Streptomyces sp. SN-593: one gene and its partner. The protein of the gene in region 2 interacts with the protein of the main gene of each other region in a pairwise test. Links are inferred from orthologs where the notes say so. Each region holds a gene or a part of one and is shown on either strand. Other genes may lie near its edges.

The links.
Region 1: the proteins of leuS (region 2) and ligA interact in binary tests that used the Escherichia coli proteins (3 or more experiments, as listed by UniProt). The link is inferred for Streptomyces sp. SN-593 from one-to-one orthologs.

What each region holds. Positions count from the first base shown.
Region 1 is NZ_AP018365.1:6,183,644-6,191,356, reverse strand. What follows is about bases 1,694-4,667. They hold ligA (NAD-dependent DNA ligase LigA), read right to left. Parts: upstream 4,364-4,667; coding sequence 2,024-4,363; downstream 1,694-2,023. Other genes in these bases: RVR_RS26355 (methionine synthase), read right to left, coding at 4,412-4,667; RVR_RS26365 (putative bifunctional diguanylate cyclase/phosphodiesterase), read right to left, coding at 1,694-1,787. Outside these bases: more of RVR_RS26365, read right to left, coding at 1-1,693; more of RVR_RS26355, read right to left, coding at 4,668-5,437; RVR_RS26350 (SDR family oxidoreductase), read right to left, coding at 5,510-6,211; RVR_RS26345 (IS110 family RNA-guided transposase), read left to right, coding at 6,451-7,671; RVR_RS26340 (LOG family protein), read right to left, coding at 7,689-7,713. UniProt on the Escherichia coli protein: DNA ligase that catalyzes the formation of phosphodiester linkages between 5'-phosphoryl and 3'-hydroxyl groups in double-stranded DNA using NAD as a coenzyme and as the energy source for the reaction.
Region 2 is NZ_AP018365.1:2,674,857-2,683,117, reverse strand. What follows is about bases 2,607-6,128. They hold leuS (leucine--tRNA ligase), read left to right. Parts: upstream 2,607-2,991; coding sequence 2,992-5,928; downstream 5,929-6,128. Other genes in these bases: RVR_RS11010 (S53 family peptidase), read left to right, coding at 2,607-2,653. In the rest of the region: more of RVR_RS11010, read left to right, coding at 683-2,606; RVR_RS11000 (hypothetical protein), read left to right, coding at 6,188-6,775; RVR_RS10995 (DegV family protein), read left to right, coding at 6,951-7,868; RVR_RS10990 (ComEA family DNA-binding protein), read left to right, coding at 8,072-8,261.

The DNA of each region.
Region 1 (7,713 bases), 3.5 Mb from region 2 along the record:
TCCAGGGACATCTTCACGCCGTGCCCGGTGAGCCCGTTGAGCGTGTCGGCGGCCCGCTGCGGGTCCTCCAGCAGGACGTGCTCGGTGATCTCCAGTTGGAGCGAGCCGGGCGGCACCTGGTGGCGGGACAGCCGGGCGGCGACCGCGCCGGCGAAACCCGGGCTGTGGACGTCGCGGGGCGAGACGTTGACGGCGACGGGCACGTCGAGTCCGAGGGCGCGCCACCGGGCGATCTGGGCGAGCGCGGTGTCCAGGACGTACTCGGTCAGCCGCGGCATCAGCCCGGAGGTCTCCGCCATCGCGATGAACTCCTCCGGGTTGACCCGGCCCCGCTCGGGGTGCTCCCAGCGGACGAGCGCCTCCAACCCGGCCACCTGGCCGTCGAACCGCACCTTCGGCTGGTAGTGGAGTTCGACGTCGCCGGCGTCCAGCGCCCGCCGCAGGTCGCCGAGCAGGCCGAGCCGGTCGGGGGTGTTGGCGTCGCGGGTGGCCTCGTAGACCTCCGCGCCGCTGCGGTCCCGTTTGGCCTGGTACATCGCCACGTCGGCGCGGCGCAGCAGCCCCTCCGCGTCGGAGGCGTGCTCGGGGAAGACGCTGACGCCGGCGCTGGCCTCCAGCACCAGCGTCAGCCCGTCGAGGTTCAGCGGTGAGCCGAGCGCGGCGACCAGGGAGCGGGCGATCCGCTGCGCGCGGGTGGCGGAGTCGCAGGCGGGCAGCAGCACCGCGAACTCGTCGCCGCCGAGCCGGGCCGCCTCGGCGCCGCGCGGCAGGGCCAGCCGCAGCCGGTCGGCGACCTGGAGCAGCAGCCGGTCGCCGGCCAGGTGTCCGAGGGTGTCGTTGACCGACCGGAACTTGTCGAGGTCGATGAGGATCAGTCCGACCCGGCCCCAACTGCCGGGCGGGCTCGTGTCGGGTCCGCCGCTGCCGGCGCTGCGCGCGGTGTCGATGGCCGACCACGTGCGCTCCAGCAGCCACTGCCGGTTCGGCAGGCCGGTCAGCGGGTCGCGCAACTGCTCCTCGGCCCGGGCGTGCACGATCCACAGCGTGGAGTCGAGCGCGATCAGCGGCACCGCGAACAGCGGCAGCAGTGCCGGCTCGTCGCAGGCGACCACGAGGATCAGCGGGGAGATGCCCAGCAGGGCCGCGCCCACCAGGCCCTGCCGGACCAGGGCGGTGCGCGCCACCGTGGGCAGGCCGCCGCGGGGCGCGAACGCGGCCCACATCAGGGCCCGGGTCGCGGCTAGGTAGGCCAGGGCGGTGACGACGACGGCCGGCAGCGCCGACCAGTCCCAGCCGGACGTGGTCCAGGGCCGCGCCACGGACGGGTGGATGCCGAACAGGGCGAGGCTGAGCGCGCCCGCCCCGATGCCGAGCACGTCGATGGCGCCGTGCAGTCCGGCCTGCCACCACCGGTGCCGGCGGGCGGCACCGACCAGCACCACCACGGCGAGGCTGACCAGCACCGCGGGCACCCAGCCGAACAGCAGCAGCACCGCCAGCACGAGGGCGGCACCGGAACCGGTGCCGCCCCACCACCGGTCGCGTCCCATCGCGACGAGATGGCCGACGATGATGCCGGTGAGCACCGCCAGCGCCCAGCCGACCCGGCCGCCGGGGAACAGCGCGTCGCCGTCGTCCAGCAGCCGCCCGACCCCGGCGGCGAGCACGGCGGTCGCCGCGACCAGCACGGACCAGCGCACGACGGGCGCCGGGCAGGTGGGGAGGACCGGCGCGGCCGCGCTGCTCCGGGGCAGCCGTGCCGCTCCGGCACTCTCCGTGGGTTCCATACCCATGTCCCTCTCACAGCCCGTGAAGCAAGCAGGTGCGCGAGTGCCGGGACGGACACGGGGCGGACGGGTGGGCCGCCGCGATCCTGCTGCCCGACGGGAGCGCTCCTCAACAGTAGGCCGCGGCACGCCGTCGCGGGCACCGATCGGCCGTCAATGCTTCCGTGCGCCCCGGTACGTCCGCACCCGAACTCGCCGTTCTGATATAGGCCGATCGGGTGACATGTGGCGGTAGGTCAGTCTGATGTGCCGTCGGGTCCGGCCGCCGGGCCGGCCGGGTCCGCCGGGTCCGCCTCCTGCTCCGGGGCTGCTTCCGGCTCCGCCTCCTGCCCCGGCTCCCCCGCCGTCTCCGCTGCCTGCTCTGCCGCCGGCTCCGGCTCCGGCGGGTTCACCGTCACCGCACGGGCGGCGTCCGCGCCCTGGTCGAGGAGCACTCCGAAGCCCGCCTCGTCGAGGATCGGGACCTTGAGCTGGACCGCCTTGTCGTACTTCGAGCCGGGGTTGTCGCCGACCACCACGAAGTGGGTCTTCTTGGAGACCGAACCGGTGACCTTCGCGCCCAGGGCGCTCAGCTGCTCCTTCGCGCCGTCGCGGGTGTGCCCGGCGAGCGTGCCGGTCACCACCACGGTCAGCCCCTCCAGGGGCCGCGGCCCCTCGTCGGAGCCCTCCTCGGTGAAGGTCACACCGGCGGCGCGCCACTTCTCGATGATCTCCAGGTGCCAGTCCACCGCGAACCACTGCTTGAGCGAGGCGGCGATGGTCGGCCCGACCCCGTCGACCGCGGCCAGCTCGGCCTCCTCGGCGTCCTTGATCCGGTCCAGGTCGCGGAACTCGCGGGCGAGCGCCTCGGCGGCCACCGGGCCGACGTGCCGGATGGACAGCCCCGTGATCACCCGGGCCAGCGGGCGCTCCTTGGCCGCCGCGATGTTCTCCAGCATGGCCAGCGCGTTCTTCTTCGGCTCGCCCTTCTGGTTGGCGAAGAAGGTGACCACCTTCTCCTCGCCGGTCTCCGGGTCGCGCTTGGGCAGGCCGGTGTCCTGGTCCAGGACGTACGACCGGATCGGCAGCAGCCGCTCGATGTCGAGGGCGAAGAGGTCGCCCTCGTCGGCCATCGGCGGCTGGTCGGGGGCGAGCGGCTGGGTCAGCGCGGTCGCCGCGACGTATCCGAGGGCTTCGATGTCCAGGCAGCGGCGGCCGGCGAGGTAGAAGATCCGCTCGCGCAACTGGGCGGGGCAGCGCCGCGCGTTGGGGCAGCGCAGATCGATGTCGCCCTCCTTCATCGGCTGGAGGGCGGTGCCGCACTCGGGGCACTCGGCGGGCATCACGAACTCCCGCTCGCCGCCGTCCCGCAGGTCGGCCACCGGGCCCAGGATCTCCGGGATGACGTCCCCGGCCTTGCGCAGCACCACGGTGTCGCCGATCAGCACGCCCTTCTTCTTCACCACCTCCTGGTTGTGCAGGGTGGCGAACTCGACCTCGGAGCCGGCCACGGTGACCGGTTCGACCACCGCGTACGGCGTGACCCGGCCGGTGCGGCCGACGCCGACCCGGATGTCCAGCAGCTTGGTGTTGACCTCCTCCGGGGCGTACTTCCAGGCGATCGCCCAGCGCGGGGCGCGCGAGGTGGAACCGAGCCGGCCCTGGAGCGGGACCTCGTCGACCTTGACCACGACGCCGTCGATCTCGTGCTCGACGTCGTGGCGGTGCTCGCCGTAGTAGGCGATGAACTCGCGGACGGCGGCGAGCGAGCCGGCCACCTTGTTGTGGCGGGCGGTGGGCAGGCCCCACGCGCGCAGCAGTTCGTAGGCGTGCGACTGGCAGTCGACGTCGAAGCCCTCGCGGGCGCCGATACCGTGCACCACCATGCGCAGCGGGCGGGTGGCGGTGACCCGGGGGTCCTTCTGGCGCAGCGAGCCGGCCGCGGCGTTCCGCGGGTTGGCGAAGGGCTTGTCGCCGGCCTCGACCAGCCGCGCGTTCAGCTCCTCGAACTTGTCGCCGGGGAAGTAGACCTCGCCGCGGATCTCGACCAGGTCGGGCACGCTGTCGCCGGCCAGCCGGTCGGGGATGTCGGAGATGGTGCGGACGTTCGGCGTGATGTCCTCGCCGGTGCGGCCGTCGCCGCGGGTGGCGGCGCGGGTCAGCCGGCCGCCTTCGTAGGTGAGGTTGACCGCGAGGCCGTCGACCTTCAGTTCGCACAGGAAGTGGTACGGGCTGCGGGCGTTGTCGGGCGGGCCGAGTTCGGCGGCGACCCGGTCGGCCCAGGTCGCCAGTTCCTCGTCGCTGAAGGCGTTGTCCAGCGAGAGCAGGCGCTCGCGGTGCTGGACGGAGGTGAACTCCGTCTCGTAGGCCCCCGCGACCTTCTGGGTGGGCGAGTCCGGGGTGCGCAGCGAGGGGTGCCGCTCCTCGACCGCCTCCAGCCGGCGCAGCAGCCGGTCGAACTCGGCGTCACTGACCACCGGCGCGTCGTTCACGTAGTAGCGGAAGCGGTGCTCCTCGACCTGCTCGGCCAGGCGCGCGTGCTCCTCGCGGGCCTCGGCGGGGATCTCCGCCCGGCCGGCCTCCTGCTCGGCTGCCACGTCCGTGTCCCTCCTACCAATCGGGCCGCAAGCGGCCGCACTGCCTCGTCACTCCGGGTTGTCGACGAGCGAGCGCGCCGCCCTCGCGCAGTGCACGAGCGCGGCACGGGCATAGGCCGGTGAGGCCCCCGCCAGACCGCAGGACGGGGTGACGGCGACGGAGGAGCCCAACGCCCCCGGTGCCAGTCCCAACCTGCGCCACAGCGCCCGAACACCACTGACGCTACCGGCTGGGTCCGACAACGGGGCGTCCGTGCCGGGCACGACACCGGCGAAGAGCGCGGTGCCGGCCTCGACGGCCTCGCCGAACGCGTCCCAGTCACGCTCGGTGAGCAGACCGAAGTCGAAGGAGATGCCGGCGACCCCGGCGCGGCGCAGCAGCGCGAACGGCACGTCGGGGGCGCACGAGTGGACGCTGACGGCCGCGCCGGCCGTCTGTGCCGCGCCGACCAGGTCGCGCAGCGCGCCCTCCACGACGGCGCGGTCCACCGCGCGGTGGGTGCGGTAGCCGCTGGCGGTCCGGACCTGGCCGCGCAGCACCGCGGTGATGCCCGGCTCGTCCAGTTGCAGCAGCAGCCGGGCGCCGGGCACCCGGCGGCGGACGTCCGCGAGGTGAGCGCGCAGGCCCTCGGCGAGGGAGGCGGTCAGGTCGCGGACGGCGCCCGGGTCGCGCAGCGCGGCCTCGCCGCCGTGCAGTTCGACGGCCGAGGCGAGCGTCCAGGGGCCGACCGCCTGGATCTTGAGCGGGCCCTCGTGGCCCTGCGTGAACTCCTCCAGCGCGTCCAGGTCCTCGCCGAGCCAGGCCCTGGCCCGCTTGGTGTCGCGGCCGGGGCGGTCGCCGAACCGCCAGCCGCTGGGCTCCACCCGCGCGTAGAGGTCCACCAGCAGGCCGAGGGTGCGGCCGATCATGTCCGCGCCCGGACCGCGGCCCGGCAGCTCGGGAAGGTGGGGCAGCGTGTCGACGGCCTGCGTGGCCACCCGGGCGGCTTCTCGCGCGTCTCCCCCGGGCATCGACCCCACGCCCGTCGCGGCGCCCTCGGGCAGGGTGAAACGTTCACTGGTCTCGGTGCTCACGCTGGCAGCGTAGAGGCTCGGCCGGTCCGCCCGGACCGCCGGTCCGGGCCGCGGGTGCCGGCCGCGGGTGCGTCAGGTCGCACGCCCGGGGCCGGGGCGGACCGTGAGGTCCGGGATCGTGGCGTCGGCGGGCAGGTCCAGCGCGGTCAGCAGGGCGGTCGCCACGGACTCCGGGGCGATCCAGCGCGAGGGGTCGTACGGCCTGCCCTCCTGCTGGTGGACCTTCTGCTGCATCGGCGTGGCGGTCCGCCCGGGGTAGACCGTGGTGACGCGGACGCCGGCGTCCTGCTCCTCGGCGCGCAGCGAGTCCGCGAGGGCCCTCAGGCCGTGCTTGCTCGCGGCGTACGCGCTCCACTCGGCGTGCGCCTGCAGCCCGGCGCCGGAGTTGACGAAGACCACGGTGCCGCGGGACAGCCGCAGTTGGGGCAGCACCAGTCGGGTCAGTTCGGCGGGGCCGACGAGGTTGACCGCGAGGGTGTGCTCCCACAGCTTCGGGGTGATGTCGCCCACCGGCCCGAGGTCCACGGTGCCGGCGACGTGCAGCAGCGAGTCCAGCCGGTCCGGGAGCGCCTGCTTCTCCAGCGCCCAGGACAGCCGGGCCGGGACCGCGAGGTCCCCGACGACGGTGCGCGCCCCGGGGAACGCGTCGGCGAGCTGCCGGGCCCGGCCGGCGTCCCGGGCGAGCAGCCACAGGTCGTCGCCGCGGGCCAGCAGGGTGCGGGCGACGACGGCGCCGATGCCCGATCCGGCGCCGGTGACGAGATGGACGCTCATTAGAGGACCATCCCTTCTGCAGCCCTCTTCGGTAGGGTTGTGACCTCTCGGTCCCGGCGGGTGCATGGCCATCGTCGCGAGCCGTTCGACGGCCAGCGTGAGTTCTGCCAGCCCTGCCGGGCCGAGGCCGTCTGATCGGCTTCAGGGACACGCCCCGCAGAGGGCCGATTAATGAGCTCCCGGCAGACGACCTCACCACCGGGCAGGTGCTCCGCCAGCGGTACAGGAGTACGACGCACGTGTTCATCGGATGGGACTGGGCGACCGAAACGCACGACGTGACGGTCATGGACGACACCGGCAAACGCATCGACCGGTGGGAACCGACCCACACCGAGGAAGGGTTCGCCAAGACCCTGGCCCGGCTGCGCAAGCACGCAGATCCCGCGGACCTGCCGGTCGCCATCGAGACCACCAGGGGCCTGGCCGTCGACCGGCTCCTGGCCGCCGGGCACCCGGTGGTGCCGGTGCACCCGAACGCCTTTCACGCGATGCGGGCACGCTGGGGCGCTTCCAAAGCCAAGACCGACGCCGGCGACAGCATGAAACTCGCCGACTACCTGCGCACCGACGGCCACCTGCTGCCCCGGCTGGAGCCCACCGAGCCGGCCACTCTCGACCTGCAGGCCCTCACCCGCCAGCGCGCCGACCACATCGAGGCCCGCATCGCCGCCGTCAACCAACTCGCCGCGCTCCTGGACGAACACTGGCCCGGCGGCAAGGCAGTCTTCGGCAAGCTCGACAGCGACATCGCCCAGGCCTTCCTGGAGCGCTACCCGACCCCGGCCTCCGCCGCCAAGCTCACCGCGGGGCGCCTGGAAACCTGGTGCAAACGCCGTGGCTACTGCGGCAAGAAGCCCGGCAGCGTCCTCATCGAACGCCTGCGCTCGGCCCCCACAGCCGCCTCCCGCCTCAGCGAGACGGTCGTCGAGCACCTCATCCGTGTCCAGGTCCAGCTCGTGCACGGCATACGCGCGACCATCCGCGCCCTGGACAAGGCCATCACCGAGGCCACCGCCACGCACCCTTACGCGCCGCTGTTCGCCACCCTGCCGCGCATCGGCACGATCAGCCTCGGCCAGGTCATCGGCGAGATCGGCCCGCTCCTGGAACGCGCCCAGACCTGCGAACAGCTGATCGCCGAAGCCGGCGTCGTCCCCGTGACCCGCGCCTCGGGCAAGTCCCGCACAGTCGCTTTCCGCTTCGCGACCAACCGCAGAGCCCGCGTCGCGCTCACGACCTTCGCCGACAACAGCCGACACGGCAGCCAGTGGGCCGCCAAGATCTACGACGACGCCCGGGCCCGCAAAAAGCGGCACCCCCACGCCGTCCGAATCCTCGCCCGATCCTGGCTCCGGGTGATGTGGGCCTGCTGGCGCACCGGCACCTGCTACGACCCCGACATCCACCAAGCCAACAACAAGATCAACACGACCGCCGACGCCCCCCTGGCGGCATAGAGGTTGACTCAGGAAACTCACGCGTGCTCCTGGAGGTAGGCC
Region 2 (8,261 bases):
CGAATTTGTGGATGTGCTTCCCGGCCGCGTCGCCGTGTAAAGTGAGTCCAGGTCGCCGGGGTGGTCCGGGGCCGGTGCGGGGCTGTAGCTCAGTTGGTAGAGCGCTTGCATGGCATGCAAGAGGTCCGGGGTTCAATTCCCCGTAGCTCCACAGGGTCGAGGGCGGAGTGTGCTCGCGGAAAGCGCGAGCCGCTTCGCCCTTTGTCGCTTCCACTCGGCTTCGCCTCGCCCGGCGGGGCTTCGCCACCCGCACCCCCTGGGGGCTTCCGGGGCGGACGTCGGGGTGGGAGCACCCGGGGGCAGGGGCCACGTGGCCGGAGGGCGGGACCTGTTCGCGGTGGACGCGGACCGGGTCCCGCCCTCCGCGTTTCCGGCCGGCCGCCAGGTCCATCCGGGTACATGCCGTCAGCGGTGGTCGCGTGTCCGGCGTTTGACGGGGCGTGGAGCGAGCAACATCAGGTCGTCGGCGAGCGTCGCACGACATCACGTCCTGTGGGAGCCGCCCGCCTGTGTACCCCGCCCGCGAACTCACCGGCGCCTACCATTCCTTGACCTTCTCTTGGGATAATCATATCCCTGGCATGAACTGATCAGCGAAAGAGTGTCGCTCTGCGGAGAGCCGCGCACGCATAGCGGCGACACCGCCTGGATGCGACAACCATTCGCTGCGTATGGGGGTTTCATGAGATTCGAGCGCAAGAGAACGCGCGCGGCACTGGCGGTGGCGGCGGCGCTGCCGCTGGTCGCCGGCGCCCTCGCGCTGGGCGCCCAGAGCGCCACGGCCGCACAGCCCGCCGGCCGGCAACTCCTGAGCGGCACCAAGCCGCAGTGGGCCACCGCCGGTTCGGACAAGGGCGCCACGTCCGACAGCGGCAAGGTCACGGTACGGGTCTACCTGGCCGGCAAGGACGCCGCGGGGCTCGCCGCCTACGCGCAGGCCGTCTCGGACCCGAACTCCACCGAGTACGCGCACTACCTGACGCCCGCCCAGGTCCAGGCCCGGTTCGGCGCCACCACGGCGCAGACCGGGGCGATCACCGACTGGCTGACCTCGGCCGGCCTGAAGGTGACCGGGACCAACGCCCACTACCTGACCGTCACCGGTGAGGTGAAGGCGGCGGAGAAGGCGTTCGGCACCCAGCTGCACAACTACACCAAGAGCGGCCACACCTACCGCGCGCCCACCACGACGGCGTCCGCGCCCGCGTCGCTCAAGGGAGCCGTCCTGACCGTCACCGGTCTGGACAACGCCCCCAAGCAGGCCAGCCACGACGACACGCTGCCTCCCCCGGAGGACGCCTTCGTCAACGCCGGCCCGTTCTCGACCTACTACGGGTCGAACACCGACAAGAAGCTTCCCTCGGCGTACGGCGGCAAGGCCCCGTACACGATCCAGGGCTACACCGGTGAGCAGCTGCGCGCCGCCTACGGCGCCGGCACCTACACCGGCAAGGGCGTCACCGTCGCGATCACCGACGCGTACGCCTCCCCGACCATCGTCGGCGACAGCGCCAAGCTGGCGAAGGACACCGGCGGCCAGAAGTACCGCAAGGGCCAGCTCACCCAGGTCACCCCGGCCGCCGACGGCTACACCAACGTCGAGGACTGCGGCGCCGCCGGCTGGTACGGCGAGGAGTCCCTCGACGTCGAGTCCGTGCACGCGGTCGCCCCGGACGCGAACATCGTCTACGTGGGCGCCAAGTCCTGCTACGACGACGACCTGCTGGACTCGCTCAACACCATCGTCGACGGCCGGCTCGCCACCATCGTGAGCAACTCGTGGGGCGACGTCGAGGCGAACTCCACGCCGGACGTGCAGGCCGCCTACGACCAGACCTTCGAGCAGGGTGTGGTCGAGGGCATCGGCTTCTACTTCTCCTCCGGTGACGACGGCGACGACACCATCAACGGTGCCAAGGACGTCAGCACCCCGTCCAACTCCATCTGGGCCACCTCGGTCGGCGGCACCTCGCTGGCGGTCGGCAAGAACGACAAGTACCTGTGGGAGACCGGCTGGGGCACCGAGCGCGCCCCGCTGTCGGCCGACGGCAAGAGCTGGGACGGCTTCCCCGGCCCGTTCACCTCGGGCGCCGGCGGCGGCACCAGCAAGACCGTCGCACAGCCCTTCTACCAGCGCGGCGTCGTCCCCGACTCGCTCGCGCTGGCGAACGGCGGCACCACCAGGATGCGGGTCCAGCCGGACATCTCGGCCGTCGCCGACCCGAACACCGGCTTCCTGATCGGTGAGACGCAGACCTTCCCGAACGGCAAGGCCAAGTACAGCGAGTACCGCCTCGGCGGCACCTCGCTGGCCTCCCCGGTCATCGCGGCCGTCCAGGCGCTCGCCGAGCAGGCCCGCGGCGGCGTGCCGATCGGCTTCGCCAACCCGCTCATCTACGACCGGTACGGCACCTCCGCGTACCACGACGTGACCGACCACCCGCTGGGCCAGGGCCAGGGCATCGCCAACGTCCGCGTCGACTACGCCAACGGCGTGGACGCCTCGGACGGCCTGATCACCAGCCTGCGCACCTTCGGCACGGACAGCTCGCTGCACGCCACGGTCGGCTACGACGACGTCACCGGCGTCGGCAGCCCGGCCAAGGGCTACGTCCAGTCGTACAAGCCCGCCAAGAAGGCCGGCAAGAACTGACGGCAGGACCCGCACGGAACGGCGGCGGGCCCGCACCGGCAACCCCGGTGCGGGCCCGCCGCCCGTCCGCGGCCGCGGACTACGTCCGCGCGGCCCCCGTACGGGGCTCCGAGGGCCGTACGACCCCTGTGCGGGCCTGGGACACGCTGCGGTATCCTGACCGCATGCGAGCCGTGAGCCTCCTGCTTAGCCCGCCGCGCTGACCGCGAAGGACGTCAGTGCGGCACCCCTCCTGCGCGAGGGGTTTTTTTGTTTCCGCCCCCGGGCCCGGGCGCGGGTCCCGGCGCACCGGCCCACGGCGGCGCGGCCGTCACGACATCGATGGAGTACCGAGGACGATGAGCGACACCACCCCGGCCGCCGAGACGGCTGCGCCGTACCGCTACACGGCCGAGCTGGCCGGGCGGATCGAGCGCCACTGGCAGGACCACTGGGACGAGCACGGCACCTTCGCCGCCCCCAACCCCAGCGGTGAGCTGGACGAGCAGCCCGAGCTGGCGGCCCGGCCGAAGAAGTTCGTGATGGACATGTTCCCGTACCCCTCCGGGGTGGGCCTGCACGTCGGCCACCCGCTGGGCTACATCGCGACCGACGTCTTCGCCCGCCACCAGCGGATGACCGGCCACAACGTCCTGCACACCCTGGGCTTCGACGCGTTCGGCCTGCCCGCCGAGCAGTACGCCGTGCAGACCGGCACCCACCCCCGGGTCAGCACCGAGGCCAACATGGCCAACATGAAGGCGCAGCTGCGCCGGCTGGGCCTGGGCCACGACCGCCGCCGCTCCTTCGCCACCATCGACCCGGAGTACTACCGCTGGACGCAGTGGATCTTCCTGCAGATCTACAACTCCTGGTACGACCCCGACGCCGACCGGGCCCGCCCGATCGACACCCTGGTCGCGCAGTTCGAGGACGGCAGCCGCCAGGTGCCCGGCGGCGCCGCCTGGTCGCGGCTGTCCGGCCCCGAGCGCGCCGACGTGCTGAGCGGATACCGCCTGGCGTACGTCGCCCAGTCGCCGGTCAACTGGTGCCCCGGCCTGGGAACGGTGCTGTCCAACGAGGAGGTCACCGCCGACGGCCGCTCCGAGCGCGGCAACTTCCCCGTCTTCAAGGCGAACCTGCGCCAGTGGATGATGCGGATCACCGCCTATGCCGACCGGCTGGCCGACGACCTGGACGCGGTGGACTGGCCCGAGGCGATCAAGCTGCAGCAGCGCAACTGGATCGGCCGCAGCGAGGGCGCCCGGGTCGACTTCCCGGTCCGCGCCGACGGCGGCACGAAGGACGCCGGCGACCGCGCGATCACCGTCTTCACCACCCGCCCGGACACCCTGTTCGGCGCCACCTACATGGTGCTGGCGCCCGAACACGAGCTGGTCGAGGCGATCGTGCCCGCCGCCTGGCCGGAAGGCACCCGCGACGCCTGGACCGGCGGCCACGCCACCCCGGCCGACGCCGTCGCCGCCTACCGCAAGCAGGCCGCCGCCAAGTCCGACGTGGAGCGCCAGGCCGAGGCGAAGGACAAGACCGGCGTCTTCACCGGCGCCTACGCGGTGAACCCGGTCAGCGGCGAGCCCGTCCCGGTCTTCATCGCCGACTACGTCCTGATGGGCTACGGCACCGGCGCGATCATGGCCGTGCCCGCCCACGACAGCCGCGACTTCGCGTTCGCCCGCGCCTTCGAGCTGCCGATGCGCTGCGTCGTCGAGCCCGGCGACGGCCGCGGCACGGACCCGGCCGCCTGGGACGACGCGTTCGTGTCGTACGACGGGAAGATCGTCAACTCCCGTACCGGCGACGCCCCGGCCGGCTCGGCCGCCGCGGCCGACCCGATCAGCCTGGACGGGCTGGGCGTCATCGAGGCGAAGGCCGCGATCACCACCTGGCTGACCGCGCGCGGCATCGGCGAGGGCACCGTCAACTACCGCCTGCGCGACTGGCTGTTCAGCCGTCAGCGGTACTGGGGCGAGCCCTTCCCGATCGTCTACGACGAGGAGGGCACCGCGCACGCCGTGCCCGACGCGATGCTGCCCGTCGAACTGCCCGAGGTCGACGACTACAGCCCCCGCACCTTCGACCCCGACGACGCCGACACCTCCCCGGAGCCCCCGCTGGCCCGCAACGAGGCGTGGGTGACCGTCGAGCTGGACCTGGGCGACGGCAACGGCCTGCGCACCTACCGCCGCGAGACCAACACCATGCCCAACTGGGCCGGCTCCTGCTGGTACGAACTGCGCTACCTGGACCCGCGCAACACCGACAAGCTGGTCTCCGCCGAGGCCGAGTCGTACTGGATGGGCCCGCGCGAGGGCCAGCCGGCCGGCGGCGTCGACCTGTACGTCGGCGGCGCCGAGCACGCGGTGCTGCACCTGCTGTACGCCCGCTTCTGGCACAAGGTGCTGTACGACCTGGGCCACATCTCGTCCTTCGAGCCCTTCCACAAGCTGTACAACCAGGGCATGATCCAGGCGTTCGTCTACCGCGACGCGCGCGGCATCGCGGTGCCCGCGGCCGAGGTGGAGGAGGTGGACGGCGCCTACTTCCACGAGGGCGCGCCGGTCTCCCGCCTGCTGGGCAAGATGGGCAAGTCGCTGAAGAACGCCGTCACGCCCGACGAGATCTGCGCGGAGTACGGCGCCGACACCCTGCGGCTGTACGAGATGGCGATGGGCCCGCTGGACGTGTCCCGCCCCTGGGACACCCGCGCCGTCGTCGGGCAGTACCGGCTGTTGCAGCGGATGTGGCGCAACGTGGTGGACGAGGCCACCGGCGAGGTCACCGTCGCCGAGACCGCGCCCGACGAGGCCACGCTGCGCGCCCTGCACAAGGCGATCGACGGCGTCTCCACCGACATGGCCAACCTGCGCTTCAACACGGCCATCGCCAAGATCACCGAGCTGAACAACACGCTGACCCGCACGTCCGGCGCCTCGGGCGGGGTGCCGCGCGCGGTCGCCGAGTCGCTGGTGCTGCTGATCGCGCCGCTGGCCCCGCACTTCGCCGAGGAGCTGTGGGCCAGGCTGGGGCACCCCGGGTCGCTGGCCCACGAGCCCTTCCCGGTCGCCGACCCGGCACTGGTCCAGGACGAGGCCGTGACCTGCGTGGTGCAGGTCAAGGGCAAGGTCAAGGCGCGGCTGGAGGTGCCGCCGGGCATCACCGACGCCGACCTGGAGGCGCTGGCGCTGGCCGCTCCCGCGGTGGTCGAGGCCGTCGGCGGCGCGCCGGTGCGGAAGGTGATCGTGCGCGCGCCGAAGCTGGTCAACGTCGTGGTGTGAGGCGCGGTGGTGTGAGGGGTGGCGTGGCGGTGTGAGGCGCGGGGCGCGCGTGAGGGGCGGGTCCGTGTGAGGGGTGGGTCGCGCGTGAGGGGCGGGTCCGTGTGAGGGGTGGGTCGCGCGTGAGGGTGCGGGCGTTACGCCCCCTAGGGGAGGGGCCGGAGCAGGTTGGGGGAGCGCTCCGGCCCCTGCGCGCGTCCCCAGGCATTACCGTGGAATGAGGCCCGAACGGGTCGGTGGCCCGTGATCGGAGGCGCTGTCCGTGGAGACCGTCGGCATCATCCTGCTGCTGTTCTTCCTGATCTTCGCCACGCTCGCCACCGTGGCGATCGTGAGGACCACGCGCGCCGTGAAGCGGGGCGTCGAACGGCACACGACCAGGGCCCGCCGCCTGGTCGAGGACCAGAAGCTGCGGGCCCGCCGCTTCGCGCAGCCCGGCGACATCGGGGCGCTCACCCGGCTGCGGCTGGACCTGCGCGCCTCCATCGACAGCACCTTCGAGGCCATGGAGCGCGCCTCGCTGCCCGAGGCCGCCGCCCTCCTCGACCGCCTCAACGACCACGCCCGCGGCCTGGACGCCGAGCTGAAGCTGCTCGAACGCGAGCCGGACCGCTCCAGGGTCTCCGCGCGGCTCCCCGAACTCGTCGAGCGGGCCCGGCGCATCACCCACTCCGCCGACGCGCTGCGCTGGGCCGCCCAGGACCGGGTCCAGCACGCCGGCGGCGACGACCTCGCCTCCCTCACCCGCGAGATCGACATCGAGGCGACGGCCCTGCGCCACTGGGAGCCGCTCCACCCCGGTGGGCGCGCGTCCGAGGAACTGCCGGACAAGCCCCCGTCGGCGGGGTGAGCGCGGGATGTGAGCAGGGATGAGCAGCGATGAGCACGGGGTGCGCGCGGGGTGCGCGCGGGTCGGGCCCCGGGTTCCTGCGCCGTGGCCGAGGGGCGTGCCCGTCCCGCGGCGCGGGCCCGAAGGCGCAGGTCCCGACGTGCCGCCCCGCCCCGCGCCCCGGTAATCTCCCGACATGCCCCCGCACGTCTCCATCGTCACGGACTCCACGGCCTACCTGAGCCCGCAGGCCCTCACCCGGCACGCCATAAGCCTGGTCCCCCTCACCGTGGTGATCGACGACGAGGCGTTCGAGGAGGGCACCGACATCTCCGCGCCGGCCGTCGCCCGCGCCCTGCAACGCCGCCGCCCGGTCACCACCTCGCGCCCCAGCCCCGCCGAGTTCACCGCGGCCTACGAGGCCGCCGCCGCGGCCGGCGCGCAGGCGATCGTCTCGCTCCACCTGTCCGCCGACTTCTCCGGGACCTACGACGCCGCGACCATCGCCGCGAAGGAGGCGCCCGTCCCGGTCCGGGTCGTGGACACGGGAATGGTCGCGATGGCGCTCGGCTTCACCGTCCTCGCCGCCGCCGAGGCCGCGGAGGCCGGCGGCAGCCCGGACGACGTGGTCGCGGCGGCCGAGCGCCGCGCGGCGGCCACCTCCGCGTTCTTCTACGTCGACACGCTCGACTATCTGCGCCGCGGGGGCCGGATCGGCGCGGCGCAGGCGTTGTTCGGCTCCGCGCTCGCGGTGAAGCCGCTGCTGCGGCTCGCGGACGGGCGGATCGAACTGCTGGAGAAGGTGCGCACCGCGTCCAAGGCGGTGACCCGGCTGGAGGAGATCGTGGTGGAGCGGGCGGGGGCCGCCGTGGACGGCGGTGCGGGTGACCGGGGGAGGGGCGGCGCGGTCGGCGGTCCGGGGGGCGGCGCGGCAGGGCGGCGGGTGGACCTGGCGGTGCACCACCTCGCCGCGGCGGACCGGGCCGCGGCGCTGGCGGAGCGGCTGCGGTCGCGAGTGCCGGGGCTGGGGGAGCTGGTGGTGAGCGAGGTGGGCGCGGTGATCGGGGCGCACGCCGGGCCGGGGCTGCTCGGGGTCGTGGTGTCGCCCCGCTGAGGTCCGGGCGGGGCGGGGGTGCGGTGCAGGGTACGGGTGGAGTGGGGGTGCCGCCGGGATGCGGCGTGGCGCGGGTACGGGGAGTGGGGGCCGCCGGGATGCGGGTCACCCACACGAGTGGCGAAGTTATCCACATCCCGCGGGTTCTCCACAGATGTTCGGCGTGATCGTTCCGGGGGCCGCGGGCGAGCGAGCATCAGGTCATGGACATCTTGCACTCGCCGAACTCCCCCGACCTGCTCGCTTCCCTCGACCCCCTCGTTTCCCCCGACCCGCTCGGTTCCCCCGGCTCCACACGCCCGCTGGGCCCGCCGTCGCACCCGGACCGCTCCGGACCGCCTCGGGCCCCACGCGTACGCGGGCGTGACCGCGCGGCCGGTGCCGCGGCCGCCG